3 regions of the Shewanella sp. YLB-07 genome follow, and region 2 is predicted to be linked to each of the others. Evidence: predicted binding sites of a transcription regulator. Region 2 holds the regulator's gene; each other region holds the start of a gene.
The links. Region 2 encodes LexA, which represses DNA repair genes until DNA is damaged. Its sites were predicted from a motif close to TACTGTATNNNNATACAGTA; they were not measured.
Positions count from the first base shown of each region.

Region 1: the regulator LexA is predicted to act here: its motif matches at 4,152-4,171, upstream of FS373_RS15705 (LexA family protein).
Region 3: the regulator LexA is predicted to act here: its motif matches at 8,676-8,695, upstream of FS373_RS11680 (acyl-homoserine-lactone synthase).

Region 1 is NZ_VOQB01000006.1:351,659-362,140, forward strand. Features, by position in the region: gene FS373_RS15690 (protease inhibitor I9 family protein) at 1-85, shown strand, start outside; gene FS373_RS15695 (two component system sensor kinase) at 215-3,007, shown strand; gene FS373_RS15700 (two component system response regulator) at 3,063-3,707, opposite strand; gene FS373_RS15705 (LexA family protein) at 4,190-4,624, shown strand; gene FS373_RS15710 (Y-family DNA polymerase) at 4,760-6,013, shown strand; gene FS373_RS15715 (antibiotic biosynthesis monooxygenase family protein) at 6,225-6,530, opposite strand; partial or broken gene FS373_RS32045 (transposase) at 6,801-6,972, opposite strand; gene FS373_RS15725 (DUF6531 domain-containing protein) at 7,033-9,021, opposite strand; gene FS373_RS15730 (hypothetical protein) at 9,048-9,533, opposite strand; gene FS373_RS15735 (sterol desaturase family protein) at 9,549-10,482, opposite strand, start outside.
Region 2 is NZ_VOQB01000012.1:174,092-185,514, reverse strand. Features, by position in the region: gene FS373_RS23310 (AraC family transcriptional regulator) at 50-1,060, shown strand; gene bluB (5,6-dimethylbenzimidazole synthase) at 1,064-1,714, opposite strand; gene mtr (tryptophan permease) at 1,810-3,066, opposite strand; gene plsB (glycerol-3-phosphate 1-O-acyltransferase PlsB) at 3,066-5,489, opposite strand; gene lexA (transcriptional repressor LexA) at 5,971-6,588, shown strand; gene FS373_RS23285 (cell division inhibitor SulA) at 6,621-7,133, shown strand; partial or broken gene coxB (cytochrome c oxidase subunit II) at 7,567-8,679, shown strand; gene ctaD (cytochrome c oxidase subunit I) at 8,737-10,326, shown strand; gene FS373_RS23270 (cytochrome c oxidase assembly protein) at 10,329-10,898, shown strand; gene FS373_RS23265 (cytochrome c oxidase subunit 3) at 10,895-11,423, shown strand, end outside.
Region 3 is NZ_VOQB01000004.1:469,711-481,133, forward strand. Features, by position in the region: gene FS373_RS11640 (protein-disulfide reductase DsbD domain-containing protein) at 1-1,643, shown strand, start outside; gene FS373_RS11645 (DsbA family protein) at 1,756-2,604, shown strand; gene FS373_RS11650 (protein disulfide oxidoreductase) at 2,724-3,176, shown strand; gene FS373_RS11655 (RidA family protein) at 3,293-3,697, opposite strand; gene FS373_RS11660 (hypothetical protein) at 3,792-4,163, opposite strand; gene FS373_RS11665 (peroxiredoxin family protein) at 4,523-5,041, shown strand; gene FS373_RS11670 (gluconate 2-dehydrogenase subunit 3 family protein) at 5,035-5,703, shown strand; gene FS373_RS11675 (GMC family oxidoreductase) at 5,727-7,409, shown strand; gene FS373_RS11680 (acyl-homoserine-lactone synthase) at 7,922-8,614, opposite strand; gene FS373_RS11685 (cytochrome P450) at 9,068-10,471, shown strand; gene FS373_RS11690 (helix-turn-helix transcriptional regulator) at 10,721-11,423, shown strand, end outside.

The DNA.
Region 1 (10,482 bases), on a different contig from region 2:
CAATCAAAACGTCAATATACATATCATCAATGACTCTCTCAGTCGTTCACCTGATAGCCAATCTCGCAAACTTGACTCAAGCTGATATCAGTAACCCTATACAGAGTCAACTATGCCTAGTGTGGGAAATAACAAATATTCGATGCAAGTACTCTGTTTTTACGGTACTTTCTAACAATAACTTATGATTGCCGCTGGCAACAGATGGAAGAAGATGATGAAGATTAAATGGAAAGCCTCACTGGTCACCAAACTCACAGTATCATTTACCGCCGTCCTCGTCAGTCTCTGGCTCATGATTGAATACCAAGCTTACAGCAACACCTTTTCCCGAACCCTCCACCGAGCTCAAATCGCCTACGGTGAGCTAAGTGACTTAAGATCTCAGGTAAGTAACACCCTATTTTCCGATGCACGCTATGATGCTCGTCAACTCGATAAGCAGTTACATCAATTCTCATCCATGAATGAGATCAATGCCCAAGGAATAGTCGCTCATTATTTTCCTCTGGCAGAAAACCCTAATAAAGAAAATGACACCTTAAGCATGTGGATTGCCCAGACTTTTGGTAATGCGGGCCAACACAGATATTTAGATAGCTTCATCTATAAGCCTCATAAAGGGATCTCTATTTATGCGGACTCCAATGCAGACGAAGAATATTTTCAGATAAGGCTCGAAGAGATAAAACAACTGACGAGTAAAAAATCCCTCGATGGTTATCGTTGGGGAGCGCCCATTCTTGATAAAAGATCCGGTGATTATCACCTCATATTCAGTTATTCCAGTGATCCGGCTAACCCTGACGCTCCCCAGGTAGGTTTTGGGATAAACCTGGTCTCAGTGATGGATCTCAATAATTCATTAGGGCCTGGGGATGTCAGTTTTTTCATGACACCGGAAGGTGAACTATTCTCTAAATCTATGTTGGCCTTGTCACCTGAGACCATCAACACCTTAAAACACCAGTTTAACAGCAGCCACCCAGATAATGAGAAGCGGGTTCTACATCCCTTAGGTGAATACTATGTGATTAAAAATCACATTCATGGCCCTGGATGGCAGCAAATCACATTGATATCAAATGATTTTCTGAAAGATATGGCCTTAACCCCCTTCTTCGCGGAACTGCCCTGGTCACTCCTTTCTTTGGCCTTTATGTCTTTCGTCCTACTCAATGTGCTGCGCATCAATTTTGCCAAACCTATTGGCCATTTTGTCAGCATAATTAACAGTGACAGCCAACCGACCTTAGAGCGGCGCCTCCCCGTAGACAGAAAAGATGAATTAGGTCAGATAGCCAAGGCCTATAATCACTTATTGGATACGGTCAAAGAAAATTATGATGTACTCGAAAAGAAGGTCGAAACAAGAACCCATGAGCTGGCCATTGCCACCCTGGAAGCGGAAAAGGCCAATAAACGTAAGACTGAGCATTTAACCAACATCAGTCACGAAATCCGCACCCCACTCAATGGCATAACCGGCTCATTGGAGCTGCTGCGTAATACCGAGCTCACCACTAAGCAGATGGATCTCAGAGACACAGCCTATAACTGTGCGAATTCCCTATTAGCCATTATCAACAACTTGCTCGACTTTTCTCGCATAGAAGCCGATCAAATTGAGTTAAATTATCAGCTCTATCCCGTGTTGACACTGGCCGACAACGCCATGATCACCATACAGAGCAGAATTGTGAACAAGCCTATTTCACTCGAATGCATCGTTAACGCCAATGTGCCGGAAAAAGCACTACTGGACCCTTTAAGAGTGAGGCAGATCTTAGTCAACTTACTGGGGAATTCGGCCAAATTCACGGAAGAAGGTTATATTTTATTGCGTATAGAAGTTGTTGAAAATCATCTCTATTTCAGCATTGAAGACACGGGGGATGGCATAAACATTCAAGATCAGCAACGCATATTCGAACCCTTTGCTCAAAGCTGTCACCACCAACCGGGCACAGGCCTTGGCTTGCCCATATCGGCTAAACTCGCCAAGAAAATGCAAGGTCAGCTAACCATGTTTAGCACCTTAGGCAAGGGCAGCACCTTTGTGTTAGACCTGCCCCTGTCTCAAGCCACAGCCCCCTTAGTCTTGCCAGACGATACCATCACAGCACCACTTGCCCTGCATAAACAATTAGCATTATGGGGAGCTAAACCTATAGAGGGTGATAATGAGGAGCTAGATAACCCTGAGCTTACTCACCTGCCCGCCCGCCTATGGCAACGTCTACACGAGATACGTCACGACTTGCCTCGCAAACAAAGCAGCCATACGCTGGCCCTGCTCCCCTGGAAGCTAAAAATTCTGCTGGTGGATGATGTAGATACTAACCGGGATATTATCGGCAAGATGTTACTCGAGTTGGGCCAACAAGTGTTCAGTGTCAGCAGCGGTGAGGCGGCATTGCAAAAAGGAATGCGCCATATCTTCGATCTGGTATTGATGGATATCCGCATGCCGGGACTCGATGGGTATCAAACCACACGAAAATGGCGTGAAAGTGAAGATATTCTGGACACCGAATGCCCTATTTTTGCTCTCACGGCAAATGCTAACCCTATGGAGCATGACACCATTCGAGCCGCTGGAATGAACAGCTATTTGACTAAGCCTGTGTCATTGAAGCAGTTAAATATGGCACTTGAAGAGGCGGCAGATCTGCAACTGGATCGCGATATGCCCCTGATCATCAATACCGATATCGACACGCCGATGATCGATGTCTCCCACACGGATCTTAATCAGCGACTGGCCGCTCATTTAACGGATATGGGCGAACAAGCCAAACTGCATATTAATCAAGACGAATGGAAACCCCTCAGCGATGTACTGCATACGATTAAAGGCAGCGCGGGCCTAGCGGGAATAAAAGATATTTCTGAAGCAGCTGCCGACTTAGAGGTCGCCCTTGAAGCCGAAGCCTGTTTAAGTTTGGAGGAGTTTGCGCCCCTAGAAGCGCTCATTCAGGCATTAAATTGCGAGACAAACACATAAGATGATTGCACGCTGATACTGGGTTAGTATCAGCCGTACAATCACAAAAGCAGAATTAAGAGCCCAACCTCTGAGCCCAACGCATCAATTCGGCCACATTGTGTGCGTTGAGTTTGCGCATTAAATTCATTCGATGGGTTTCAACCGTTTTCAAACCTATGACTAAATCCTCCGCGATATCCCGGTTGCGACGCCCCTCGCAGATCAACTTGAGCACTTGTTGTTCCCTCGGAGTCAACATAGGGATATCACCATCGACGGCACCAATCAGGGCTTCAACTTGTTGCTCGTCCAGACTCGAATCGATAAAAGTCTTGCCTTTACTGACAGATTTAATTGCCGCTAATAAGGTACTTTTCGGACTGTTTTTAAGTACATAACCATTGGCTCCGACATCCAATGCTTCACGGGCACTCTTCTCTTCAACGGTGGCCGTCAGCACTATTATCATCATTTCCGGCCAACGTTGACGTAATTGACGGATAACATCGAAACCACTCATGCCCGGTAATTTAAGATCCATAAACACCAGATCGGGTGTTAACTTTAAACATTGCTCATACACAGCCAAGCCATCTTCAACAAATCCCACCAAATTCAACTCGGAATATGGGGCTAAGCAGCTACATAATCCATCAAAAATTAACGAGTGGTCGTCTACTACCAATATATTTATCGCCTTGTACTGGCCAAACGTCATAAGCTTACCTCCAGAAGAGAGTTCGAGTTACCTGTATTATGTAGATAACAGTAAACTGATCTTGATCACAATGATCTGCATATTGAAGGGCTTTCAGTCGGCTTGTCAAGACTTAGTACACAGTAGATTGTGCTTTATCACCGTCAATAAAACGGATACTAAGCTCATTAAAATACTGATACATAAAACACGCCAAACCCAGTTGCAGTCTCCTTTCAGCACATCTTAATCCGAATGCGGGCTAAGATGCCTCTGTCGACACTCAAGCGTTATCCACCAAATATACGAGGTTCACAGGCAGATCCAATCTAACCCTATTAACAAAAAGTGCTTAAAATCAGCCGTTTCTCCCCACGAGCCAGATTAAACGACAATCCTACTTTAACGTTCTGCCACCATCATCCCGAAAAAGATTGCCAGTGCCTAGATTACTGCTAGACTTACAACTGTATAAATATACAGTGCAGGGTAAAGCGACCATGATAAAAATGATCCCAATCTCAGCCAGTGCGGGAATAACCGGCTTCGAGAGTCCAGCCACAGACTATAAACAGCTTCCTTTAAGCTTAGATGAATTACTTATCCAGCACCCCAGTGCCACTTTCATCGGCCAAGCAAGCGGATGCTCGATGCAAAATGTCGGTATATTCGATGGTGATATTCTCATCGTCGACAGACACGTCAAGGTACAAGATCAGGACGTGATAGTGGCAAATTACAATGGCAGTTTTGTCTGCAAAATTATTGACACAAAAAGAAGAATGTTACTCTCTGCTAATGATGAACATCAGCCAGTGGTCATACATGAGTACGACCAATTCAGTGTCGAAGGTATCGTAGTACGTTCAATTCGCTGCCATCGGCCGAGTCCTCTGCTGATGAATGACGCAGCCGTCGAGCCGACTTTTAACCGATGAAAGTTATTGATGCCAGTGTCGTTACAGAGTGAGTTATAGCACCAAAACGAGTACTGAAACTAATACAATAACTTGTACCAGAACTTATACCAGAGTTAATGGGCCAGCAGAATCAACTCACACAGAGGAGATATGATGTTCGCCCTCGTCGATGCTAATTCATTTTACTGTAGTGCCGAGCAGGTATTTCGTCCCGAGTGGCGTGGCCGCCCTATTGTGGTGCTATCTAACAACGACGGCTGTATCGTCGCCGCTAACCGTCAGGCCGTCGATGCCGGGGTCCCAAAATTTGAGCCTTACTTCAAAATTAAGGCACAGTGTGATCGCTTAGGTATTATCGCCTTAAGCTCGAACTACGAGCTCTATGGCTCACTATCCGCCAGTATGATGGAGGTGATTGGTCGTTTTGCACCAGATCAGCATGTCTACAGCATAGATGAATCATTCCTGTCGTTTAAACACTGTTATCCAGCCATACCTTGCCTAGTGAAACATGGCGAGGCCTTGCGGCGCACAGTATGGAAGGAAACTCGCTTACCTGTGTCCGTTGGCATGGGAGAAACCTTAACCTTAGCTAAGATAGCCAATCATGCAGCTAAGAAGCTTGTAGACTACAACGGAGTCTGTGTCATAGATAACTCAGGCCAACGCAAGGCAATTCTCTCGCAGATAAAGCCATGCCATGTCTGGGGCATAGGCCGGCGTTTATCTAAGAAGCTGGATTTAATGGGAATAAAGTCGGCCTATGCGCTATCTCTGATGGCACCTGGGCTGGCCAGAAAACAGTTCAGTATCGAGATGGAACGTACGGTGCGGGAGCTTAACGGTGAGCCGTGTAAGGATTGGGATCAAGCCAGAGCTGATAAACAACAGATATTTTCGACTCGTAGCATGGGAGAGCGGATCACAGACTCAAACTCGCTACAGCAAGCCCTCAGCAAACATGTCGGTATCGCCACCAGCAAGGCAAGAGAGCAAGGCTCATTGTGCTCGGTACTGCTTATTTTCGCCTCCAATTCCCCTTTCGATGAGCAGCCTATAGGCTTTAAACTCACTCACAGATTTGCTTATCCCACCAATGACACAGGTGAAATAACCCAAATAGTGACTCAGATAGCCAAGCAACAATTTAGAGATGGTGTGCGTTATTACAAGGTAGGAGTAGGCCTAATCGACCTTATCAGTGAGTCACATAACCAGTTGGATCTGTTTGCATCACCGAAAAAACCGGCATTAATGAAGGTCTATGATGCACTCAATCACAGATACGGCTCCGACTCTATATTTATGGCTGCACAAGGGTTCACGACCAAGTGGCACATGAAACGAGAATATCTCACGCCTCAATACACCACCAGCTGGCGCGATATTCCTAAGATCAATTGCTAATCTACTGACAAATAATATATAGAGCTAAGACATCACCACCAGCTGGCGAAAATTATCTAGTTTGTTCCTAATTGACAGGGTTTAAATGTATTTGCAAAGAGGTGAGAGAATCTCCGCACTAAACAGCGTAAATCACTGGCAGAATATCTCTCTTCCCTAGGACCTCTTGTTAGACGCATTAACCTAATAGATAAATGACGTCATTTAGAACTCACCCCCTAGTCGATATCACCACCTGATGCTTTTCAATCATAGGTCTGCCGGTAAAGGCTTCCTTGGGTAAGGGATTTTGATGAGATAACTTAAAATCTTCACTGTGGATCCACGCCTCAAAAGCCGCTTCATCTTGCCAGGTTGTAAAAACGACATAAGGCGCCCCTTCACTCACAGGTTTTAAGATCTGCATGGAGACGAAACCAGCTTGCTGGTCGATTTGTCCCACACGTTGACGAAATCGATTCTCAAATTCATCTTGCCAATCCACAGCCACCGGAATACGGTTCGCGACAATATACATAACCCCTCCTAATAAAGACATCCAAAATTATTTCAATAAAAAACAACCACTAGAAACATGTGAAACTACCGTAAAACCCAGTGTGCCACGACTTATCTATATCATCAATTATCAGGCATGATAAATAGACCTCTTTAATGCATAACTCATTAAGAATTGTCGAGAAGAGTTCAAATTAGATGAAATAGTCAAATCAGGAAAACGCAAAATACCGAACGGAAATTCAGCTGGGTTTACACTCTTTCACTAAGGAACCTTAACGGATATATATTAGGCGCTGTCTAGCCATTTATGACAATTAGCCGCCCCATGCCTACGTTTTCTTTAAATGCTCACAGTAACGACTTAGCTCCTGTAAAGTTCCTACAGGGCCTTTAAACAACCGAGTAAACTCTGATGTGATTTTCAGCCAATTCTGTTCCGGAATATTGAGTTTATGTAAAGTTGGTTTAAGCCTAGTTCATAGATTTGCTCTTTTAAACTTTGGGTGTCTTGATAGTCTTTAGCTGTTTTGTTTGGGGCGCCATGAGTTTTGGGCAAGTTTTTCATATTCAAAGGTTAACGCTACGTCCGGACTAAGGACCTTGAGCTGATGTACGACGTCATTACACTCGAGGGGGATATTGGCATCGACTCTCCCCTCTTTAGTACGGCTTTGTTGCTGCACTAAACGACCGATAGCATCATAATAGAAATGCACACTGGTGCCATCGGCTAAGGTTTTACTCTCGAGTCTGCCAGCTGCATCATAAGTGAACACAACCCTGCTTTGTTGAGACATGACAGGCTGAGTCGCCACCGCCTGAACAGCTTGACCTTGATAAGAATGAAAATACAAAGATGAATCTGAAATTTGTTTAGCTTCACTCACGCTGATGAGCTGACAATCATGGTTATACTGATAACAGCTTCGCCCTTGTGGAGTGACATGACTTATCAAGGTATCGAATGCACCATACTCATAATCATGCTTGAGCCCTTGGGAGTTCGTCACACCGATTAAGTGCCCATCACAATCATAAGCAAAATTAGTTTGTTGACCCTCTTCATCAACCCAAGCGCAGGGATAAGGCATACCGAACTTATACTGCCAGAATTGAGTCCCCTCTTTACTTCCATCGGCCAAAGTCTGACATCGTGTAACTAAGCGGCCGAGTCCGTCATAATGAAAAACAACAGTTCCACCATCAGCCAATAAAATAGTCACTAATTGACCTAATCTGTTGTAGCGATAGCCCGTTTGGCTAGCGTCTGGTGAGATAATCCAAGCTAATTGGCCCAAACTGGTGTATTGATAGAACCACTGCATAAGAAAAGGATCGGATACGCTGACAAGGTTTCCTTTATTATCATATCGGTATGACCATATTTCACCTTTTGAATTGGTGTATTGCGTCAATCGCCCCGAGTCATCGTAGCTATACTCCCAGGTTTTGTCTCCCTGGATACTCATTGCAGTCACTTGGCCAAAGTCATTATAGGTAAATTGACAAGGCTCTCCCCGGGCATTGATTTGAGCGATAAGGCAATTGTCCCACCACTCATTGATCGTTTCATCACCATTGGAGAAGACTATGCGGGTAATATTGTTTTGCTCATCTGTGTAATAATGCCTGATCCCGTAGCGCGCACTCTTGTAATACACCACACCTTGCTCGTCATCGTACCTAAGTTGAGCATTGAAACGCTCCTCTGCACCACGTATGGCAAGGGCACGCCCTTTTACATCATAATCAAACTCAAGCCAGGTGAGACTCAAGTCAGAACTGCGCAATAGAAAACCATTTCTGCTATAACGATAATCAAAATTAGCACCGGGATCGGCGCGGCAAGACGTCATATAACCAAGCGGATTATACTCGTATCGAGCCAAGGTTTGGATAGGTAATGCTTGTGGAGTAAGTAAGGTCAACTGCTTGATGCAGCCCAGATCAGTATCCACCCGAATCTGTCGGCCATCGGCCAAACTAATATGACTCAGGACTGCGCCATGATAGGTGAAAGTTAGCTCATTGCCTTTGCCATCACTAATACGAGAAAGAAGCAGCCTATCGCCAAAGGCGTGACCAAAGCGATAACTAAGACCATCGACATGCCTCATCAACAGATCATCACCACGGCGCAATAATCGCCATTGTGGCAGATGGGAAACCCGGCTTTTGTGTCCCGCTACAGGCAAGTCGTACACGCCTTGATTATATTGCTCATCGGTAAAAGTCACCGACTCACCATCAAGTAGCAAGCTCATGTCCCACAAACAGCGCCAACGGGTGCCAAGTAAACCTGGACTCATCATACTGCCTGAATGATAGAAGCGTTTATGCAGCAGAGGGAGTCGGCCCGAGAGGGTAAAGTCGGTGCGCCGCTCAAGCACATAACCTGTGGCCATCTCGATATGCTCTGCTTGGGTAAAGCGCCCTTCGCTACTAGCCGTTCGTACATTCAAATCAAATGCATTCATCAGGCTTTGCTGCCTTTCCAATATGTTCACTGCAACTTAGTCCAATCAAGCCTTTATTAATCTGAGGTTATTTCAGTAAATTCAGCATCCTGCCAAAGCTTAATTTCACTGTATGTCGCTTGATTAATAATGCCCAGTTCCAAGGCCTTATCCATATCATCTTGGATAAGATAGGCGCCTAATATGAAAAGTCCATCAAACTGGCGCAAGGGAGCATATTTAGGTTCATCTTCCCATTTGTCATCATAAAAAGCCTCGTACGTTCGGCTTAAGCTATAACCCGCCTCACAGAAAAACGTACGATTCAGTAATGCGGCTGCATGCTTCCATGCCTGTTTATCCATTTCATCAAGGGATTCAAGCGTGCCATGATGTTCACTCATAGCCAGCTTTATCTGATTAATAGCCTCCAGCGTCGGAGGGGCCGCCTGCAACTTGCTGTCATCACAGCCTTGAAGTTCATAAACTTCACTTTGGCAGGCCGTCAGCAGTAACAGAGTTATCAGGCTAATACCTGCTTTAATCGATGATCCTTGTATCATATTCATATTCCTTGTTTATCGACTTTTTTTAAATGGAAACGCTTGCTGTTTCAACATGCCTTCAGGGATATAGTCGCCTACTACCCCATATTCATCCGGCCACTCTTTTTGATCACACACGGCGGTTCCCAATAGGTAATCGATAAACGAAAAATGTGCCGCATAATTTCTGTCAATTGCTGCACTATCCGAGGAGTGATGCCAGTGATGAAACTGAGGTAAGACTATGATGTACCTTAACCAACCTAGATTAATTTGAACGTTAGCATGATTAAACACAGCCTGTAGGCCGACAATGATAACGTAAAGCCCAATCACCTCTTCGGGAAAACCCAATACAAATATCGGCGTTAACACCAGACACCGGGTGATTATCAATTCTAAAATATGCTGTCTTGAACCTGCTAACCAATCCATATGTTTAGCGCTGTGGTGCACTGCATGAAAACGCCATAAAAAAGGCACTTCATGGTAAGCCCTGTGCGCCATATATTGAACCAAATCGGCGACCAGGATAATGGAAAAAAGCTGTAGTACAAATGGAAGACTGGATATAAAACCTTGTATATCGGTCGAAATAGCCCAACCAAAGGCTTCATGTACAAAACGGTTAGCCACTAAGAGTACAAAGCCGACCGCCAGATGATTAACGAAGAAATGATTCAGATCCCCCTGCCATTCAGGCCTGAGAATGACTTGTTGAGACTTATGGGGTAAGAGTTTTTCGATGAAGATAAAGATAAGAGTCGAGCCCAGAAGATCCAGGATAAACCAATCTAAGCCTAAATAAGGGGTGTTATCATCAAAATCCCCCACTTCCACTTTGTGGCCACCGAGTGCTATTGCAACGATCACAAACAACCAGGCAAGCATGCCTAAGCGTTTATTTTTGTTACGAACAAAATTGAGTAAGCCCAGGCTCCCGGATATCACTAAAGCAAAGAACATA
Region 2 (11,423 bases):
AAAAAATCACCGTAAATGATTTAATTAGACCTAACTAAAGTCTTGAGCCATGACCATGAAATTCAATACCTCATTCATCCGAGCCTGCTACATAAGCACAGTTTTCACCGGGGTGGAGCGAGTGTATGGCATTAGCACGAAAGAGCTGAATATCCCCCAGGCCTTGATGGATGAACCCATGGCACTGATTCCTTTTGGTCAAATATGTCACTGGTTAGAGCGGCTAGAACAAGTCACTCAAGATTCGGCTTACATGTTGAGATTAGCTCAATACCTGGATTTTTCTCGTTTGAATATTCCCGGGATCAGTTTTCTGGCAACCACAGACTTAGCCATGAGTGTAAGGCGTATAAATTATGGCATCGCCAGTTTCCACTCGGGAGCCAGTTACTACATCATCCAGTCTGGGAAAATCATTAAGTGGTGTTACCGTAACCCCTATGCGTTTAATCAACACAAGACCCATGACTCGCTGCGAGTCGCCATCATGTTGTTCAATACATTGAAGCACTTTCTGGGTGGTGACTACCGACCGCTGCAGATCCACATCAGTGGACCGGCTGTCGGTAGACAGGAAGCTGAATCTCTGTTTAATTGTCCAGTCATCTGGAACGCCCCTCAGACAGAGATCTGGATAGGCACGGACGCCTTGGTACAACAAGCAAACTTGCTGACAGCGGAAAACAGTACGGTTTCTATGCCCCGTTCCCTATTCGAACAGTATCTGGATATGCCCCAACCCCATGATACTCCAAAGGTGTTGTTTGAGATGGTCAACTACGCCAGATACTATGGCCTACCCACGGTAGATAGTGTCGCAGCCCTGTTTAATATTTCCAGGCAGCAACTACAGCGCAGATTGCAGCTTCATGGTTTTAATTTTACTAGCATCTGTGGCTATATTCTCAGTAATCAAGCGATCAAATATATGCTAGATGATAGATCTATCGAGGAAATTACTCAGTTACTTGGCTATGCCAATAAGCAGAGTTTTAGTAAGGCATTCAAACGATTCAGAAACTGTACGCCACAACAATATCTGGAAAGGATAAAACCATAACTGCTATAACTTAGCTTGCCATTGTTCTTCATGGATGAGAGAGTCCAGGTTTTGACGTTTGAGCCAATCGCGTTTCTCCAGATCAGGCTGGTCATAGAACTGACTCACATAACCCAGACAGAGATAGGCAATGGGTACGATATGTTTCGGGATACCTAAGGTCTGATGCAATACATCATCATGTATGATACTCACCCAACCGACGCCTATGTTCTCGGCGCGAGCGGCAAGCCACAAATTCTGTACGGCACAAACGGAACTATAGAGGTCCATATCTAAATTAGTAGTGCGACCTAAGACCAGAGGGCCGCTTCTTGTCCTATCGCAGGTGACACAGATACCGATCGGCGCCTCCAGAATCCCCTCAAGCTTGAGGGTACTATACTGTTCTTTGCGATCCCCCTCAAAAAGCGCTTCAGCCTCTGCATTAGCCTGAGTAAAACCCTGTTTCAATTTCAGCTTAGTCTGATCGCTTCTGACAATCACAAAATCCCAGGGCTGCATGAAACCCACGCTAGGAGCGTGATGAGCCGCGGTAAGGATCCGCTTGAGTACATCATCCGGGATAGGATCTGACTTAAATTCGGCTCTGACATCACGACGATTGAAAATAGTTTTATAGACGGCATCTCGCTCAGCTTGGGTTATTTTCAATGCAGGGATCTTCTTTTAATTATTTTGATATACAGTAAAAAAACAGAGCCCATATAATACCGATTGGTATAAGGGCTCTGCTATTGCTGATCAGTTTAGCCAAACACGGGTAACAGATCTGCCATAGCCAGAAGATGGCAGGCTCCGGTGATGATGCCAAACAAGATCACTATGGCGATCACGGGTGTCCCACCTGGCACTCTGAAACCTTCATGTTGCGGATACATTTTTCTCACTCTATGGGCCATCATGGCAGGTACAATGGCCGCCCATATCGTAGCCGCAAGCGCAGCGAAGCCGATAGCAATCAGAAACCCATCAGGAAAGAGCAGACCCAATACGGTCGGCGGTAAAAAAGTAACCGTAGCTGTCTTCAAACGCCCCGAACGAGACTCGTCGAAACCAAACAGATCCGCAAGATAATCGAACAGACCCAGAGTCACCCCAAGAAAAGAAGAGGCAACGGCTAAGTTGGCAAACAGGGTCAACATGCTGGTTAGCCAATCGCTGGCAATCACCCCAGATAAGGCTCCGACTAAGACCCCCATGTTACCGCCCTGAGCTATGATGTCGACAAACTCGCTTCTTGCGATATTGCCCATGGTCGCGACTAACCAACAGACATAGATAACGAATGCTATCAGGGTACCTAAGACGATCGCCTTGATAATCGTGGCGGGATCTTTTCCGTAATATTTAACCAAGCTAGGTACATTACCGTGATAACCGAAGCTCACCAGACCGAAAGGTAGCGCGGCCAACAGATATGGCAGATATGTCTCCTCACCATCTGGCTTAAACAGCTTCACGGTATCGATATCTATCAGTAAGTTACCCACGGCGAGGAAGAAGGTGATGATCATGCCACCCAGCATGATAGTGGTGATCCTATCTACCGCTTTGGTGCTGATAAATACGACGAATGCCAAACCTAAGGCGAAAACCAGACCAGCCACGCTCTGAGGCAGCTCGATTCCGGCCGCCTCGAGACTATGATTAACGATAGACCCGCCACCACTGATATATGCGTAGGCTAAGATGTAGAGCACGAAGGCGATGGAGAGACCATTCACAATTCGCCAAAAGTTACCTAAGGTCTCACGAGTCAAGGTATCGAAACTGGCTCCAGGCTCAAAATGTAAGTTAGTTTCCAGCAGTAGAAGACCCGAAACTAACATACAGAACCAGACGCCGATCAGCATGGATATCGAATAGCTAAACCACATTCCTGCACCGACGACTGGCAAAGAAAACATGCCAGCCCCGACTGCGGTTCCGGCAATGATCATGGCTCCACCCAGCAGGGAACGACGCTCAGTCCCACTCTTAGCCGCATTCATATGATTAGCCATTACGCTTTGTGCTCCGCAGCGACGCTATCTTCAATGGTTTGTCTGACAGATGAACGCAGCAGGCCATTGGCTCGCAGTCTAATCCGTTCGACTTCCCCTCTCTTGTCGCTATCTAATATATAACCTAGCTCTTTTAGCTTGACACTCAGGGTGCCGTAGAGCTTCTTATCATAAAATTCAGGCGCCGTGATGCCGTGGAGCGCACCCAGTCTCTGTGCCAATCTATGACTCTCGCGCTCAAGTTCAGAGCGCTCCATCTTAGGGCAGACTGCCAGCAGATTAAATATAATGGCATAGCGTTGCATAGTCTCACTCACGGTACCCGCAAGCAGTAACAGCTGGTTGATCTGACTCTCGACAGGTGAGAGACATCCGGATTCGGTCACTAAACCTTGAGCAATAAATAGATCCAAAACTTGGGTAACATGAGTTTCTATGTCCTCAATACCCATAAACAACTCCGCTTTCAGCAAGGGGTAGAAATCTTTTACCGTAGCGACAATCTCGTCTCTGGTGACATGATCATGCTGAGTCAAACAGCTTGCAATCAGCGAGGGAACAATCAATAGGTGAATGATATTGTTACGGTAATAGGTCATAGCTACAGCAAGGCTATCCTCTATTGAGATGATATCACCAAGCGGATCGCTATCTAGCTGAAACTTCTTTAGCTCTAAACCTTGCTGTACCAGTAACTTGCCATCACCTTCGGGTACCGAGGTGAACTCGGTATAGGGCAGATCTTTGAGCAATTTTAAATAGAGATCTAGCTGCTTCTCAAGCTGTGAACGCTCCAGAGCATGTTGCTCAGAGGCGAGTAAAACCAAGCTGGTCAGAGTCACCGAACTCACCGCCGCCGCATCGTTAATACTTGTCATAACCCGATTAGCTAAGGAATTCACCACAGGAGTCAGCCACTTCGGCTTCTGCTCAGGATCTTTGGCTATCTCCTGCTTCCAATCGGGTCTTTGCTCGTCCAGATAGATGTCTAAGGTGATGGGTTGACCAAAATTCACATAGCCTTGACCGAAGTTACCTAGCTTACGCAGCGCTCCAAACAGTTGCCAAACAGACTCTTTCTTTTTCTTCTTGCCGCTAAGTTCTTTATGATAGGTGGCGACCTCCATCACATGATCATAACCTAAGTACACAGGCACTAAAGTTACCGGTCTTTCCATGCCTCGCAGCACACTATTGAGCGTCATGGCAATCATGCCAGTCTTAGGTGCGAGCAGACGCCCGGTGCGTGAACGCCCACCTTCGGTGAAGTATTCTACCGCATAACCTTTGGTGAACAGCTGATCCAAATATTCACGAAAAACCGCTGTATAGAGCTTATTACCCCTGAAGCTACGGCGAATGAAAAAGGCTCCACCACGGCGGAACATAGGCCCAGCAGGCCAGAAATTGAGGTTGATACCCGCAGCGATGTGCGGTGGCACCATGCCTTCATAATAAAGAATATAAGACAGTAGTAGGTAGTCCATATGACTACGATGACAAGGTACATAGATGATCTCATGACCATCATGATGTAGCTGCCTTACCTGCTCGGCACCTTTAATATTGATACCCTTGTACAACTTGTTCCACAGCCAGGCCAAGAAACGCTCGGCGATGCGCACAAAGCTCTCGGAGTAATCCGCCGCAACTTCATCGAGATACTCCATCGCCTTTGCTCTGGCCTCGACTTCGGAGATCTTCTTGCTCGCCGCTTCCTCCAGAATCGCCTTCTTCAGGGACTCTGAATTTAACAGGTCTTGAAATAGCACCTGACGTTTAGGCAAAACAGGTCCGGTCATGACCTTACGTTGACGGCTGAAGTGGACTCGAGCAACACGAGCTAACTTATGAGCAATTCGCTTGTCGGTGCCGTGTTCGTCGGCCATATAACGAATTGAGACGGCATTAGAAAATTGAACGAAATTATGTCGACCCAGGAAGAGGATCATCAGGCATTTTCGCAGCCAGGTAGGATTTTGACGCTCAAATACCGCCGCCTTCATGGTATCGTCTTCTTTACCTGGAGTACGCCCCCAGTAAAGGCTAACCGGCACTAGCTGTATATCCAGTTCAGGCTTCTGCCTATGTACCTTGAGCAGATCCATAAAGCTATTTAAGAAAAACTCGTTACTTTCTCTTTGGCCAAATAGCGGCTTGGCACCTTCCAGACACACCACCCTCGGCGTGTACTCACCATCGACAACCAACTCATCATAAGGGCTTGGAAGCCCATACTTATTAGTGATTTCACTTAAGGAAGCGATGTCGCTGAGAGATTCAGTCTTCATCACATAAACCATAGGCTTATCTGGATCTAAGTTGAGATCGGCGAAGGGGTCATGGGGTACAACTATTGTTTGTACCAGCTTTTTCTGAATCCAACGTAAGGATTTATACCAAAGAGAGTCTTTTTTTGACATTTTTCTTATACAATGTGAGTCTTCTTAATAACGGCATAGAATACCAGATAAAAGAGAGATCTCCCTAATAGTAGTCAGCAAAATCCCCCGCATGCCTGATTCGACACTCAAAGCACTTGAGATTGAATATAATTTTCAAAAAAATTAATATTAGATAGCTTTACGGGTGTTCACATTTATAAGGCAACATAAGTTAATAATATTAGGTATAGGTACAATTCATCTCGATAGCCTAGAACATAAAATAAGCCAGTTTAGAGAGATAACCACCAGCACAAAAGATATATAATTCAAGGAGGCCATGCCCACCACCTATTTTTAACGTTATATAAGCACCGAGTAGTCACACCAAAATAATAAATATAAACCATGGGCTTGCGATTGAGAGTTTTTTTGCATACTCACTAATCTTGGTTAATCCTTGCACTGACTAAAATACTGTATATACTAACAGTAACTGTATAGAAAGACAGGATTCATCATGAGACCTTTGACACCAAGACAAGCCGAGATTCTAGAACTCATTAAGCGTAATATTTCCGATACAGGAATGCCTCCGACTCGAGCCGAAATAGCTAAGCGACTAGGTTTCAAGAGCGCCAACGCTGCCGAAGAACATCTTAAGGCACTGGCTAAGAAAGGTCGCATAGAGATCATTCCCGGTACGTCCCGCGGCATCCGACTCACACAAGCTGCGGAGCCAGAAGATTTAGGCTTGCCATTGATCGGCCAGGTTGCCGCAGGCGAACCCATCCTTGCCCAGGAACATATAGAACAACATTATCAGGTCGACCCAAGCATGTTTCGTCCCTGTGCCGACTTTCTACTTAGGGTGCGCGGCGACAGCATGAAAGATATCGGCATTCTCGAGGGTGATCTGCTCGCAGTGCATAAGATTTCACAAGCCAAGAATGGCCAAATTGTCGTGGCTAGAGTGGAAGAGGATGTCACAGTAAAACGCTTCGAGAAAAAGGGCAGCATGGTTTATCTCCATGCTGAAAATGAAGACTATGCACCGATAGTGGTCGATCTCACCAGTCAGAGCCTGAGCATTGAGGGGCTGGCAGTCGGTGTGATCCGTAACGGCAACTGGCAATAGATGAAATCGCACATTGGCGAAGGAGCTTGGTAATGAAAAATTTAATCGGAAATAGCCCTAGACACCCAGGTTTATGGACGAATCCCCTTGACCAAGCGTCCATCACCCAAGAGTGTGGAAGTATCACTACAGTAAGTACCCACACTCAGGGCCGGGTGGAACTGAAAAAGGTGAGTAATCGGCTCGCCACATTGAGCCATCAGGGGCAATGGATCGTATTGATCAGTCCTCCCAACATAGGTTACAAGCAGATGTTAGCCGAAGCCGGTGTTAGGATGGACCGAGTATTGTTGGTTCATGCTAAAGACGAAATCGAAACCTTATGGGCCATGGAAAAAGCACTCATAAGTGGTACATCCAGTGCCGTCATCTGCTGGACTCAGGTCCTAGATTCCCGTGACAACCGACGACTCAGACTCGTAGAAAAGAGCGCTCGCGCCCTTGGCATTGTCATCGAAGATGCGAATAGTCACTTACATGCTAAAGCCCATGAACAAACAGATGCTCACTTCAATCAAGCCTGTTTATTTGGATCTCTGCACTAATCTCCAGTCAATGTAGCCAATAGAAAAATGATTATTTAAGTCCCGCAAGGGACTTTTTTGTATTTGATTTTTATTCGAAATTTTTAAAAAATTCATTAAAAGTGATCTTGATCAATAATTCAACACCAAGTAAGTTAGGGATATAACAACGATAATTTGTTATATCCAAACGATTTAGTAGTCGGCGTAGTAAAGCCCTGCCATCTGTGTAAGGCCAGATATTTACCTCGCTGAAGTCGGTACTGATATATTCAGCCGTAGGTGCGAGCGTGGTTAACTCTGGTAGTAAGTGACTGCCAAACTAAAATAACAAGTGAACCGCCACTGCACTTTGAAGTCATCGTTGCTTTTTTGGGAACTGAAGAGTTTGCATAGAGCAGAGACTTACTGTGTGACTCTTCTTTGTCTTAATTTTTGACAGAGGAGAAGTCTAGTGAAGCGAGTGTTGTATATTTTTCTGGCGTTGCTATTTACGCCATACGTTTTGGCATCAGAAATGCCCCTTAATATGACCAAGGGTGTCACGGATATCAGTGGACAGGTATACAACCTGCACATGATCATCCTGTATATCTGTTGCGCCATCGGTGTTGTGGTTTTCGGAGTAATGATCTATTCCATGATCAATCACCGAAAGTCTAAGGGTGCCGTAGCAGCCAATTTCCACGAAAGTACTAAGGTCGAGATAGCCTGGACCATTACACCTTTCATCATACTCATTATTATGGCAATTCCAGCGACTAAAACCTTAATCGCCATGGAAGATTCTAGTGATGCCGACATCACCATCAAGATCACAGGCTCTCAATGGAAATGGCATTACAGCTATTTCGATCAAGATATAGAATTCTATAGCTTACTCTCAACCCCGAGAGCACAAATAGAAGGAACCGAGGAGAAGGGAGAGAACTATCTCCTCGAGGTCGATAAGCCCTTAGTGCTGCCCATCAATAAAAAAGTTCGCTTCCTGATGACATCTGAAGATGTGATCCATTCCTGGTGGGTTCCCGCATTCGCCGTCAAGAAAGATGCTAACCCGGGTTTCATCAATGAAGCATGGACTCGTATCGATATCCCAGGTACCTATCGCGGCCAGTGTGCCGAGCTCTGTGGTAAAGATCATGGCTTCATGCCAATCGTGGTCGAAGCCCTGAGCCAAGCCGACTTCGACATCTGGGTAGCCGAACAAAAAAATCAGGCCAGCACTGCCGCAGCTGAGGCTGAGGCTTCCTTGAGTAAATCCCTCTCCATGAATGAGCTTATGGCCCAAGGTGAACAAGTATACATGTCCCGATGTGCAGCATGTCATCAGCCTAACGGCATGGGTCTACCCGGTGTATTCCCTCCAATGAAAGGCAGCCCAATCACCACAGGACCATTAACTGATCACTTAGAGATGGTTATCAATGGGAAGGCGGGCACTGCGATGCAGGCTTTTGGAAAGCAATTAACCGCGCAAGAAATTGCCGCTGTAATTACTTATGAACGTAACGCATGGGACAACAACACAGGCGATACGGTTCAGGCAGCTGATGTCAGTCAGCATGGCCAATAGGGAGTAAATATGAATACTTTAACCCGCGAAGCGGAACCTAATATGGAAATGGTCCAGGTTGAAGAAGCCAGCGACCACCATGATGAACATCAAGAACTGTACCCTTCGGGCATTAAACGTTGGCTGTTCACCACCAATCACAAAGACATAGGCACACTTTACCTCTGGTTCAGTTTTATCATGTTCCTCACCGGTGGCGCTATGGCTATGGTGATACGTGCAGAGCTATTTCAACCAGGGCTGCAGCTGATAGAGCCTAATTTCTTCAATCAGATGACCACAGTCCATGGACTTATCATGGTATTTGGTGCCGTCATGCCAGCCTTCACTGGCCTGGCAAACTGGTTGATACCTATGATGATAGGCGCGCCGGACATGGCGCTGCCAAGGATGAACAACTGGAGTTTTTGGATCTTACCCTTTGCCTTCGCCATCCTGCTGAGCTCTCTATTTATGGAAGGGGGCGGACCTAACTTTGGCTGGACCTTCTACGCACCACTGTCGACCACTTACAGTCCTGACAGCACGGCACTTTTTGTCTTCTCTATCCATATCATGGGAATCAGCTCCATCATGGGGGCGATTAATGTGGTCGTGACCATAGTGAATATGCGCGCCCCGGGTATGACCTGGATGAAGTTGCCACTTTTTGTCTGGACCTGGTTGATCACCGCCTTCCTCTTGATTGCCGTGATGCCAGTACTCGCTGGCACTGTGACCATGGTGCTAACGGACAAGTACTTCGGCACCAGCTTCTTCGATGCCGCAGGTGGTGGCGATCCTGTGATGTTCCAGCATATCTTCTGGTTCTTCGGCCATCCCGAAGTTTACATCATGATCTTACCCTCCTTCGGTATCATCTCGGCCATAGTGCCCACCTTCAGCCGTAAGAGGCTGTTTGGCTACTCCTCAATGGTTTACGCCACTTCGAGCATAGCAATACTCTCATTCCTTGTCTGGGCACACCACATGTTCACCACAGGTATGCCGGTATTCGCCGAGCTTTTCTTCATGTATTGCACCATGTTGATTGCGGTCCCCACCGGGGTGAAAGTGTTTAACTGGGTGGCGACCATGTGGCGAGGTTCTCTCACCTTCGAGACGCCCATGCTGTTCGCAGTCGCCTTCATCATACTCTTCACCATAGGGGGGTTCTCGGGCCTGATGCTGGCCATCACCCCGGCAGACTTCCAATACCATGATACTTATTTCGTGGTGGCACATTTCCACTATGTGCTGGTAACGGGTGCCATCTTCTCCATCATGGCCGCCGCTTATTACTGGCTGCCGAAGTGGACAGGTCACATGTATGACGAGAGGTTAGGCAAGATACATTTTTGGTGTTCAGTAATATCGGTCAATGTGCTCTTCTTCCCTATGCATTTCTTAGGCTTAGCGGGCATGCCAAGACGTATCCCCGATTATGCGGTGCAATTTGCCGATGTTAACCAGATAGTCTCCATAGGCGGCTTCGCCTTCGGACTGTCTCAGTTTATCTTCCTCGCGCTGGTCATCAAGTGTATACGCGGTGGCGAGAAGGCAGCGGCAAAACCTTGGGAAGGCGCTGAAGGCTTAGAGTGGACACTGCCTAGCCCGGCACCCTATCACTCATTCACTACACCACCCGAGATAAAGTAGATATGAGCAATAACCAGGGCAAGTCTAATCGAAGACTCATCGGCATGCTGATTGCTGGTGCCGTGGGCATGTTCGGCTTCGGCTTCGCCTTGGTGCCCTTATACGATGTGCTTTGCGAACAATTGGGCATCAATGGCAAAACCCAGAACAGTGCCAGCACTTACAAGCCGATCACAATCGATGAGAGTCGCACCATTACCATAGAATTTATGGCGCAGATCCAGAGTGATATGCCTTGGGAGTTTAAGCCCGAGGTCAAACGTATGCAGGTGCATCCCGGAGAGCTGATTCGCACTAACTTCAATGCGAAAAATCTGTCTCTAAAGGATACCATTGGCCAGGCCATCCCCTCGGTCTCACCTGGGCAGGGAGCCGCTTACTTCAATAAAACCGAGTGTTTCTGCTTCAACCAGCAGAGACTAACGGCCAAAGAAAGCGCCGAACTGCCACTTATTTTCTTCGTGGATCCGGATCTTCCCGATTCCATAACCACATTAACTCTCTCTTATACCCTCTACAACATCACCGACCGTGGTTATGTCGGCTCAGTTGAGCAAGGAGCAGCAAGATGACAACTAAGCACGAACCCTATTACGTTCCCGCACAGAGTGCATGGCCCATCATAGGGGCAGTAGGATTATTCCTCATCGCATTTGGCGCCGGAAGTTATGTACAACAACTCAAATCCGATGGCGGCAGTGGCGGAATAATCTTACTCACTGGCATAGCCGTTATTATATTTATGATCTTTGGCTGGTTTAGAACCGTTATCGCCGAATCGATGAGCGGCCTATATTCCAAGCAGATGGACAGATCTTTTCGCCAAGGAATGAGCTGGTTTATCTTCTCCGAGGTGATGTTCTTCGGTGCATTTTTTGGTGCCTTACTTTACGCCAGAATGATTGCTGTGCCTTGGTTGGGTGGCGATTCCAATAACGCCATGACCAATGAGGTGCTCTGGCCTGGATTTGAAGCCGTTTGGCCATTATTAACCACACCCGATGGCACAAAAACTGAGGCAATGCCTTGGACTGGCTTGCCGCTGTATAACACCATCATCCTACTCACATCATCTGTGACTCTGCATATGGCTCACG
Region 3 (11,423 bases), on a different contig from region 2:
ATATCGAGACCGGTACTCTTAAGGCCGACACCGATGCCATGTTCGCCTATAACAGGGCGGTTTCTAGTGTGCCATTGAAGGTGACAGCACAAGACGCTGATTCCGCAATAAAACTAGGTTGGGACAGTGGCAAGTCACAGCTGGAAGTGGTGCTCGACGGTACTCACTGGCGTCAGCCTAAATTGATCATAGATGGCGAGCCGGACACGGTTTTCAAGCTAGTGAGTGTCAACAAGAGAGAAGCCGCCGATGTAGGCGAAGCCGAGAAAATCGTCGCTATCTTCGATGGTAGCAGCTGGCTGGGTGAGCCTGAATTACTGGGTAAAAGTTTGCATGTCACTGTGGTCGATTCCCAGCGTGCGTTGGAATACTCATCTGAGGTGAAACCGACTCAAATCATCGCCCAGGGCTCATCTCTGCTCAAAATGATGCTTATCGCCTTGATTGGTGGCTTGATACTCAATGTGATGCCCTGTGTGTTACCGGTACTTGGCATGAAGTTAAGCTCAGTGGTCTCGGCGCCGGATCTTGAACGTAATCAAATTCGTCAGCAATTTATCGCCTCTGCGCTGGGGATCTTGGTCTCTTTTTGGTTACTGGCGGGCTTTATCCTGATGCTCAAGTTTACCGGACAGGCGATAGGTTGGGGGGTGCAGTTCCAAAATCCTTGGTTTATCGGCTTTATGGCCCTGGTGACCTCAATCTTTGCCATCAATATGCTTGGGGCATTTGAGATTAACTTGCCTTCGAGTCTGCAAACTAAGTTGGCGACAACCGGGGGCAATAACAACAGGGGGCATTTTCTTCAGGGGATGTTTGCGACCTTATTGGCGACGCCTTGTAGCGCACCATTTTTGGGGACTGCGGTCGCCTTTGCCCTTGGCGCCGATACCATCAGCTTGTTGGTGATCTTCACTGCGTTGGCTTTGGGCATGGCACTACCTTGGCTGTTAGTGGCAGCGTTCCCTCAGATCGCGAACTACTTCCCTAAACCCGGTCGCTGGATGAGTGTGGTTAAGGTCATCTTCTCGGTATTACTGCTGATCACTAGTTTGTGGCTCATCAGTCTATTGAGCAATTTCCTGGCAACCAGCTATCTGTTTGTCGCAGCAGCTGTCTTACTGGTGACCTTCTTCATCTTTATGGCAAAAACGATTGGCGCCGCCGCGGTCGTGGCGACGTTTAGTATCACGCTTATCTTTGCCGCCATAGGCGCCTTTATGACATCAGAGCAATGGGCGAAACCTTTGCCCACAGATCTGGTGTGGACTCCGTTAAACGAAGAGGTGATAGCCGAGCAAGTGGCCGAGGGTAAGACGATTTTTGTCGATGTGACTGCCGACTGGTGTATCAGCTGTAAGGCCAATAAGGTGGGGGTGATATTGCAAGATCCTGTCTATAGTCAGCTCAAGCAAGACAATCTTATGACTATGAAAGGAGATTGGACTAAGCCATCTGAGTACATCACCAACTATTTGCAGCGGCATAATCGTTTCGGTGTGCCATTTAATGTGGTTTACGGCCCAGGGGCACCCGATGGCATCCAGTTACCTGTGATCTTGTCTACACAAGGGGTGTTAGCCGCGATTGAGCGTGCATCGACAGCACCAACGGCTTCGGCCGAGCAGAGAATTAAACAATAAATCAGTGAATCTATAAGTGTTTTTATATAAATAAAACACAGGTTAATCAGACACATTTATAGCTCAAGGTGAGCCCATTACCTTGAGCTAGCCAAAATATTAGGAATATAAGATGAAATCAGTATCTAAGTTAGACAGCCAGTCCAATGAGCCTAAGTTGCATAAATTTAGCCCGCTAAAACTGATGCAATCAAGAAAACTGCAGTTTATTGCCATGTCTGGCATTACCGCTTCTGCACTCTTTATCGCCTCACAGCTGTCATTTATCTCACCGGTCCACGCCGAGGTGACAAGTTTAACGGCTCAGCAAGAGCAAGATGTCAGAGCCATTATCAAGGATGCCTTGGTTAATGATCCTGAACTCTTGAAGGAAGCCATCATAGCGCTGCAGACTCGTGAGCAGTTAGGGGCAAATTCTGCCAAGCAGACGGCTCTGGATGATAATTATAGCGCCATGTATGAAACTAAGAGCGACCCCTGGAAAGGAGCTGAAAACCCTGAGATCACTATGGTGTATTTCACCGATTTCAATTGCCCTTACTGCAAGAAAATTGAACCCTCGCTCAATAAGCTGATCGAAGAGTTTCCTCAGCTGAAGATCATCATCAAGATGGTGCCGCTGCAAGGGGAAGGGTCTGAACTGGCGGTAGAGTTGGCGCAGACGGTTTGGCTTAACGAGCCTGAGAAGTACATAAAATTGAAAGATATGTTGATGTCTAGCCCGCGTAGACTCGACTCAGCATCTATAGCTAAAGTCGCTAAGTTGACCGATACCGAGAAATGGTTAGGAAAGACGGACTCTCGAGTCAACGAGATGATGCATGATAACATCAAGCTGATGAGGAACTTAGGCATAGGCGGCACCCCAAGCATGATTTTTGGCGATAAGATTATTCCAGGACTCGTGTCTTATGATGTGCTCAAAGAGCAGCTTGAAGAAGTGATTGAGGCCAAAGGCTAATGAGTAGAGCCGCTGACGATAGTAAGGATAAAACTCAGGCTGGAAAAATAGCCTTAGATACCGTGGCGCTTACTCCTTTGAGAAGGGCCTTCGGCTGGCTTAAGCAAATAGCCCTGTTTATGCTGTTTGCCATAGTGATCACCGGAGTGATGGACATCTGGCGTGGTAAGGATATTCCAAGGGATAACCTGCCAGATATCAAAGGCATGACCTTAGCCGGGACTGATATCGATATTGATGCCTTGAGCCAAGATCAGGCGGTATTGGTGTATTTTTGGGGCACCTGGTGCCCGGTGTGTAACTTTGTCAGTCCGGCAGTGGATACCATGGCCAGCATGTACCCAGTAGTCACAGTGGCGATGAACTCGGGACCCGATGACAAGATGGTCAAATATCTTCAGCATAAGGGCTATGAGTTTGAGACCATCAACGACAGTAATAATGACATTGCCCGTGATTGGTCGGTGCAGCTGACGCCGACCTTGATGGTATTTAAAGATGGCGAGCTGAAACATTACACTACAGGTTTCACTAGCCTACCTGGGATGTGGTGGCGCATGCTCTTGTCTTAATCCATTGATGAACATAGCGCTTAACGTTAAGCTTTAAGCGCTAATCGATACAGTGATCTATGTTGATGGATGACAACATCTACTTTAATGTTCATTATAGATGCTGAGATTAATAATTAATCAATACAGCGATCTATGTCTATTATCGCATCTACCTCTATCTCTATTAGCCATTCAGGATTGATGAAGCGGCTAACTTGGAATAGGGTGGAAGCGGGTCTGATATGTTTAAAATACTCACCATGTACTTCGGCAATTTTCGGCCAGTCTTTTATATCTGTAACCATCACTCGAGTACGTATTACATCGTCTAAACTGGCTCCGGCTACTTCTAATGTATGTATGATGGTTTGTATGCATTGTTGGGCTTGTGCTGCCGGGTCATTGAGGCCGACCGTATTTCCCCCTTTATCTATCGGAGCTGTACCGCCGATACAGACATGATTGCCTATCCGCACCGCACGTGAAAATCCTATCAAATCTGCATAAGGGCTGGAACTGGGGATTAACGACCGCGACATATCAGACTCCAATACTTTGAGTTTTATCTTGGATAAGTATGGAATAATCTCAACACTTTGCCTCTTTTTTAAGATGCACTTTTTTTTGTAATCATTACTGTTGATTACTGCTAAAGCTGATTCGATATTGCTCATCTATGATGAAGCTGAGCTTAGTCCCGAATTGAGAAAAATTGTTATCGTCGAATTGATATTCTATATGGCCTTGCGCTACCTGAGCTCCATTAATCGAAATAAGCTGATAAGTGACTAGGCCTGTTTTCTCCTGTGGGGAGAAGTAGATGGTTTGGCGGCTATTAGCCTTGACGGGCTCAAAGGTGAGCTGGCTTGTCGGCAGGTTAAAAATAATTTGGTAAAAGCTTCTGTCAGAATGATTTCTGACCAAAATTTGTGGTGATAGGAAGTGATAAGCGATCCCGCTTACGATAATCATCAAACAAAAAGCTAACCCTAATCTTCTTTTCATATTGTGTAATAGTCCCCTTGCTAAATGGGTGGCTCTAGTCTTTGACAACATCAGGTTAGTTTAAATCCCCCAACGTAGCAAAAGGTTGAAAATACCCATATTTCGACCTGACTTTAAGTGCCTTCTTCCAAGGAGGGCTAAAAAATACTCGGTGCTTGATGGGGAGCGTCCATGATGCTTGTTAAAAATTGTTCTAAATCAATAAAAGATGCAAAACTCATTTAACTTGAATTGTTTTATTAGAGCTTGCGGTCTGCTGTTATACCGATTGGTATTAATAATAGATGTTTTTACTGGATGATATTTAGGCACATATGATGAAGAGAAGGATGGTTAAAGGGATTTATGGGGTGCTTGTCATGTCATTATTTATTGGTTTCAAGGCGCTGACAGCGCCTTTATCTGTGGGGGAAATCGCCCCCGACTTTGCGCTCAAGCAACTCGATGGAACCGAGTTTAACCTGAGTGATTATCAGGGACATAAGTCAGTTTATCTCATCTTCTGGAATACCTGGTGTGGCCCCTGTACGAAGAAGGCACCTAAGCTGGTGGATATTCAAAATGAGCTTGGAGAGCGGGTGAAACTGTTGGCTGTTAATACCAGTTGGAGTGACTCTTTATTTGAAATCACTCGTTTTCAATCTCATTTTTCGACTAATTACCCTATAGCCTTCGATGATGAAGCCGAGGTGACTCACCTCTATGGTGTGATGGGCACGCCAACCAGTTTCTTAGTGGATATCAATGGTGTCATCAAGCAGGTCGATGGTATTACAGATACCCTGAGTAGTAATATTGCTCAGTGGAACCAGATGATACCTCAAATGGGGCAAGAATTAATGGCAAGCCAGGGCTGCAGCAAGGAGAGCGTATGTTGAAAAAAGATACCCCGTTAACTGAGGCACAATTAAAAGATAAGCCGTTAAAAGCGGGCTCAAGCAAGCCTGAATTAGTCAGTGTCTTTAGTAGTGGCCTTAACCGCAGAGCCTTTTTAAGACAAACAGGTGCTGCCGCAGTTTTACTCGGTTTGATTGGTGCTAAGCCCTCAGTAGTTGCAGCCGCTGATGAGGTTGATAGCCAGGAGAGAGGCAGTGATGCAGGTTTTAGTTCCCATGCTCAAGCTGTAGTTGCAGCGGTGCAGATGCAGTTATTTCCCGATGATGACGATGGACCTTCGGCAAAAGATCTTAACGCATTTAGATATCTGACCTGGGCACTCGATGATCCTGACAATTTAGCCGATGGTGACAGGGCATTTATCTTGCGCGGTGTTGGTTGGCTCGAAGAGTTAGCAAAATCGACCCATGGCGCTAGTTTCATCAAGCTAGGGGTGAATGAGCAAGATGTCGTGCTTAAGCAGATAGCCAAGAGTCGCACCGGTGAGAACTGGCTTTCATTGCTGCTCTATTATTTACTGGAGTCCCTGACCTTAGACCCTATCTATGGTGGCAATACAGATGGTATCGGCTGGCAGTGGCTCGAACATCAGCCTGGTTTCCCGCGTCCGATTCAAGGCAAAACCTATTTAGATTTTAGCTAGCTGACAACAGAGCAGGAGATGGCATGAGTAAGCAAGAGTTTGATATCTGTATCGTTGGCAGTGGTGCTGGCGCGGGTCCTATCGCCTATGAGTTAGCAAAGGCGGGCTATAAGGTCGGTGTGTTGGAGAAGGGTAACTGGTTTAAAGAAAATGATTTCTTTAAAGATGAGCAATTGGTTCGCCACAGTGTGTTTCGCTCACAATTTAAGGATGAGCGTCATGTACTTGAGGAGCCTAATGGTGATGACACTTGGTCATCAGACACTACGGCTCAGTTTTGGGGCGGCAATACTGTCGGCGGCGCGACTAATTTTATGAGCGCTTACTTTCATCGTCTCAAGCCCCAAGATTTCAGGTTAGTCACTGAATATGGTGACATTGAAGGTGCTAACAATGTCGATTGGCCCATTAGTTATGATGATCTCGAGCCTTACTATACCAAGGTGGAACAGGTGATTGGCGTCTCTGGCAAAGTGGTAAAGCATCCGCAGTTAGAGCCGCGTTCGACCATAGACTTCCCCTTTCCACCGACCGCAGAACATCCTGTCGCTCAGCGCTTCGATGCCGCCTGTAAGGGGTTAAAGCTGCATCCCTTACCCATGGCTCGCGGTATTCTCTCTATCCCCTTCAATGGCCGAAAAAGCTGTGAATACTCAGGTTATTGTGGCAGTTATGGCTGTCATTCCGGTGCAAAGGCTAGCTCTCGTGCAGCCTTGCTAGATGCGGCTGTAAAAACCGGCAATTGTGAGATAGTCACTCAGGCTAAGGTATATCGGCTCAATACGGACAGCTCTGGACAAATAAGCTCCGTGGATTATTTCGATCTGACCGATGAAAACAGCTCAAAGCGCGTTACGGCTAAGCTGTTTGTGGTGGCCTGTTACTCCATTGAGAGTGCCCGCCTGTTACTCAGTAGCACTGGCGACAAACATCCCAATGGCATAGGAAATACCTATCAGCAGGTGGGAAAAAACCTGCACTGCTGCGCCGGAGGTACGGGTCATGGTGTGTTTGAGATGGGTAAGCTCAAAGAGTTCGAGGCCAAGCAGCTTAAAATTCGTGGTCCCTTTTTCAATCGAGCCCTGCAGGACTGGTATGAGATTGACGATAAAGCAGTCTCATCTAAACCAATAAAAGGCGGCACACTCGATTTTGTCTTCGATCCACCATCGCCAACAGGGGAGACTGCCAGCTTGAAGTGGCAAGGGGAAAACCTGTTGTGGGGTACGCCGCTGAAACAGAAGATCAAATCCCACTTCACCAAGTCGAAAGACTTTAAGTTTGAAGTTTTCTGTGACTGGCTAACTAATGATGAATGCTATGTCAGTCTGGACCCTGTAGAGAAAGACCGCTGGGGTCAGAGCGTTGCCAAAGTCAGAGCAGGCTTTCATTCCCATGATGAGAAGGTGGCTCAGTATCTGGTGGATCGAGGCGTTGAAGTGATGAAAGCCATGGGGGCTCATCAAGCTTGGGGTAATGTTTTTACTCAGCCTACTTCAAACTTAGTCGCCGGTGGTTGTCGTTTCGGCAATGATGTAAAAACCTCTGTGTTAGACAAGAACTGTAAAGTACATGATTGCGATAACCTCTATGTGACCGATGGTTCATTTATGCCTAATGGAGGTAGTGTGACCCCAACCTTTACGATTTATGCTAATGCGTTTCGGGTGGCTGATAAGATTTTAGCGCGACTTGAGAAGGTTTAAGTCAGTTAATTCATTCATGGCTTTAACGGGTGGTAGTGTGACCCCAACCTTTACGATTTATGCTAATGCGTTTCGGGTGGCTGATAAGATTTTAGCGCGACTTGAGAAGGTTTAAGTCAGTTAATTCATTCATGGCTTTAACGGGTGGTAGTGTGACCCCAATCTTTACGATTTATGCTAATGCGTTTCGGGTGGCTGATAAGATTTTAGCGCGACTTGAGAAGGTTTAAGTCAGTTAATTCATTCGTTCATTCATGGCTTTAACGGGTGGTAGTGTGACCCCAATCTTTACGATTTATGCTAATGCGTTTCGGGTGGCTGATAAGATTTTAGCGCGACTTGAGAAGGTTTAAGTCAGTTAATTCATTCGTTCATTCGTTCATTCATGGCTTTAACGGGTGGTAGTGTGACCCCAACCTTTACGATTCTTGCTAATGCGTTTCGAGTAGCAGATAAGATTTTAGCGCCGCTAGATGAGGTAGTCATCTAGCGGCTCTCTTTAAATAAAATCGCTAGGAGCAAAGAGTTTTCTTCGAAGGGATCAGTGTTTCGACTTGTCCAAAATCCAGTACAGCCGCCATGGCATAACAACCATCATCCATCTTAACCGGCTTGGATAACGGGGTCGATTTAAAGCCTATTCGGGAAAAAACGACTCGTGTTGCGGGTGTCACTACCATGTAGACATACCTGATGTTTCTGTTGCGGCAATAATTTTGTAAGTGTGACAGCAACAGGTTCAGAGGAGGGTGATTACTCACCTTCGTTTTTCCTCTGTGAGTGGACTTGATTAATAGTCGGGATACTTCACAAGAGTTAGCGAGTTGAGTTGTAGGTTTAGAGCCCAGCAGAGGGCTGCTGAAAATCGTATTGATCATCCAGGGAGTGTCGTGATGATGTACTCTCAGGTATCCGGTCGCTTGACCATCGATAAAGAGTCCCAGATGGGTCGATGTATTATCGAAGTTGTCATATTCCTTCTCATCTTCCGGGCTTCCGACCCAGGCGAGTTCACGACAAAATACCTCGGCGCGTAGTCGATATAGTTTGTCCATCTGCCCTTGATTCGGGCTATGGGTGACGAGGTACTGGGGGGGATTTACTGCAAAGCGATGGACATTATCACTGGTGTGATGATTTGTTAATGGAGTCTGATTTGTTAATGGAGTCTGATTTGTTAATGGAGTCTGATTTGATTCCAGCATAGGGTTCTACTAATTTGGGCAAATTTCAAGGTGAATTACACCGCGATAATAGAACCTTAGGTACTGTCCGAAAGGTCAGTTGTAAATGTCGGATATTGCAATAAGGCGTTTGAAGGGGAAGTTTGTTGAAGTCCTGAGGTGCTAGTTAAAGATCTGAGAGTAATTGAACCCTTGAAGTATTTCGTTGAGTGAACTTAAGTTCATGGAAAAGTTATTTTTGTAAGAGATTAAGGTTGCGTAATTGTTCCTATTTATATTTTAAATTATTATCATGAACGATGAGAATGTTTGAAAATAATTTTAAAAGTGAATTTTATTAAATTGATATTACGTTTGTAAATAATATTTATAAATAAAATAGTATTTGTGTTCATTAAATTTATACAGGAAACTATAGAGAGCAGATGTTCTCTGCCGGTAATTAATAAAATGTAAGTTTACTCAGGGCTAAAAATGAAATCACTCTCTCAATTATCCGGGCCTCCGGCAACGAGTATTCTCGGGCATGTCAGTGCATTGAAGCAAACCGATATCCACCTCCAGATGTTGAAATGGATTGAGCAGTATGGAGATATTTTTCGGATCAGGTTAGGGATTAAGCCTGTGATGATAGTGGCCGAACCTAAATTGATTAAGACCTTGTTACGTAGCCGTCCAGAGCAATTCAGAAGAATTAAGAGCATAGAAACGGTTTTTGAAGAGGCTGGGCTAAACGGTATATTCTCTGCGGAGGGGGAGAAATGGAAAACCCACAGAAAACTCACAGAACCTAGTTTTCAGCCTGGTCATCTGAAGCATTTTTTCCCCCTGTTACAGGTCATCACCAAGAGGCTGGAGAAGCGATTCGAATACTTAGCCGTTTCGGGGCAAGAGTTCGATCTTCTGGATGAGTTTAAGCGTTATGCCGTCGACGTCACCACTTGGCTGGCATTCGGTGAAGATTTCAATTCACTGGAAAATTCCTCATCCAGATTAGAAGCTTGCCTGAAAACTGTGTTTCCAACCATGAACAAACGAATCACGTCACCTGTACCTATCTGGCGCTTATTTCCGTCGAGAGCAGATAAAGCTTTCGATGCTTCCCTCAAGGAGGTTAAGACGCTGGTAAAGGGTTTCATCAGCAACCAAAAGGAAAAAATGGCCGATAACCCTGAGTTGGCCAAAAAACCGGAAAATATGTTACAGGTCATGTTGACTGTGCAACAAGAAGACACCTCTCTTTCCGATGATGATATCATCGCCAATGCGGTCACTTTCCTGCTAGCGGGGGAGGATACCACGGCCAATACGCTCACCTGGATGGCATTCTTATTATCAAACGATGGGGAGGCTGAGGAGCGTTTAAATCGAGAACTACTGGAGTCGAATGTTAGTGGTATTTTAGGCTGGCCGCTCCCCAGATTATCTTTTCTCAATGCCATCACCTATGAGGCGATGAGATTAAAACCAGTGACACCTCTGCTCTATCTGGAGCCGATACAAGATACCCAAGTGGGCGGCTATAGTGTCAGTAAGGGAACACCGATATTCTTAATATTACACGCCAACGGTTTTAACCCTGATCTGTTCAGCGATCCTAACAGCTTCAACCCAAATCGTTGGCTGGACAAAGATCAGGCCTCATTTTCTTCACTTCAACCATTTGGGGGCGGGGCCAGATTGTGTCCCGGAAGGATGTTGGCCATGATGGAGATCAAGTTGGCGTTCAGTACTCTGTTCAGAAACTTCAGTTTGCAGCCCATGCAGGCGAGCAGTGAAGTGACTGAGCAGTTTGCTCTTACCATGTCACCCCATGGATTCAGGTGTAAAATACACAAGCGGATCAAGCTTGAATCGATGGGAACCGCCGTTAATTGAGTATCTTATCAAACCATGGCTATTTTTGATTAAAATTGATTTGTGCAATCGCCGATCTTGATGACTGTGATTTTTTTGTTAAGAGATCGATCTTTTTTCTTTGCATCTTGGTTTGATTGAGATTAAATTTATAGCTTAGGCGAGTATCGGTAGGGGAACTTACCGCTAGGGTGATACTTTAATTGTATTTTATTTTTTGTTATTGCAGTGACCTGGCTAACGAAACATTCAATTGAAGGATGATGAATAATGAGATTGCTGGAAGGGAATAATATCTCGCTTAATATAAAGCAAGTTTCAGATGTATATCAAATGTTTAGTGCCTCATCATCTTGTGATGAGATACTGCAATGTGCTAAGACTTTACAAAACTTGTTGGAAGTTGATGGAGTGGCTCTCATTACTCTGGTTATCCGCCCGGATCACAGTATTAATATTGAGAGGGTCGTTAGTTCCGGATTTGGTTTCGCGGCCAAGAGTGCGGAGTGGGACAGCATATATCAGAAGAAAAAATTTCAATATATTGACCCGATAGTGAGTTGTTCCAAGTCCTTCAGGAACTCTTTTAATTGGAAGTCTGTCCCTTCGATGATGTCGCTGTCAGAGAATCAGTTCAATTTTCTGGAGAGAGCACAGGAGATGGGCTTGAAGGAGGGAGCCAGCATAGGTTCTTTTTCTTCCAGACATATCTATAAGGAGCTGAACATCACATCTGTGTGTGGTTGTTCGCTCAACACGGAGCAGCTCGCGACCTTAGAATTGATCAATGCGGTTTCGGCTCAGGCCATGACCCGTCTTATGCACCCGGTGGAGGAGTTGACGAAGAGAGAGCGGGAGATATTGGCATGGTCTTCCGAAGGAAAGTCATCTTGGGAGATTGGCATGATCTGCTCTATCACAGAGAGAACAGTGAAGTTTCATCTGAAAAACATTTATAAGAAGCTCAATGTAC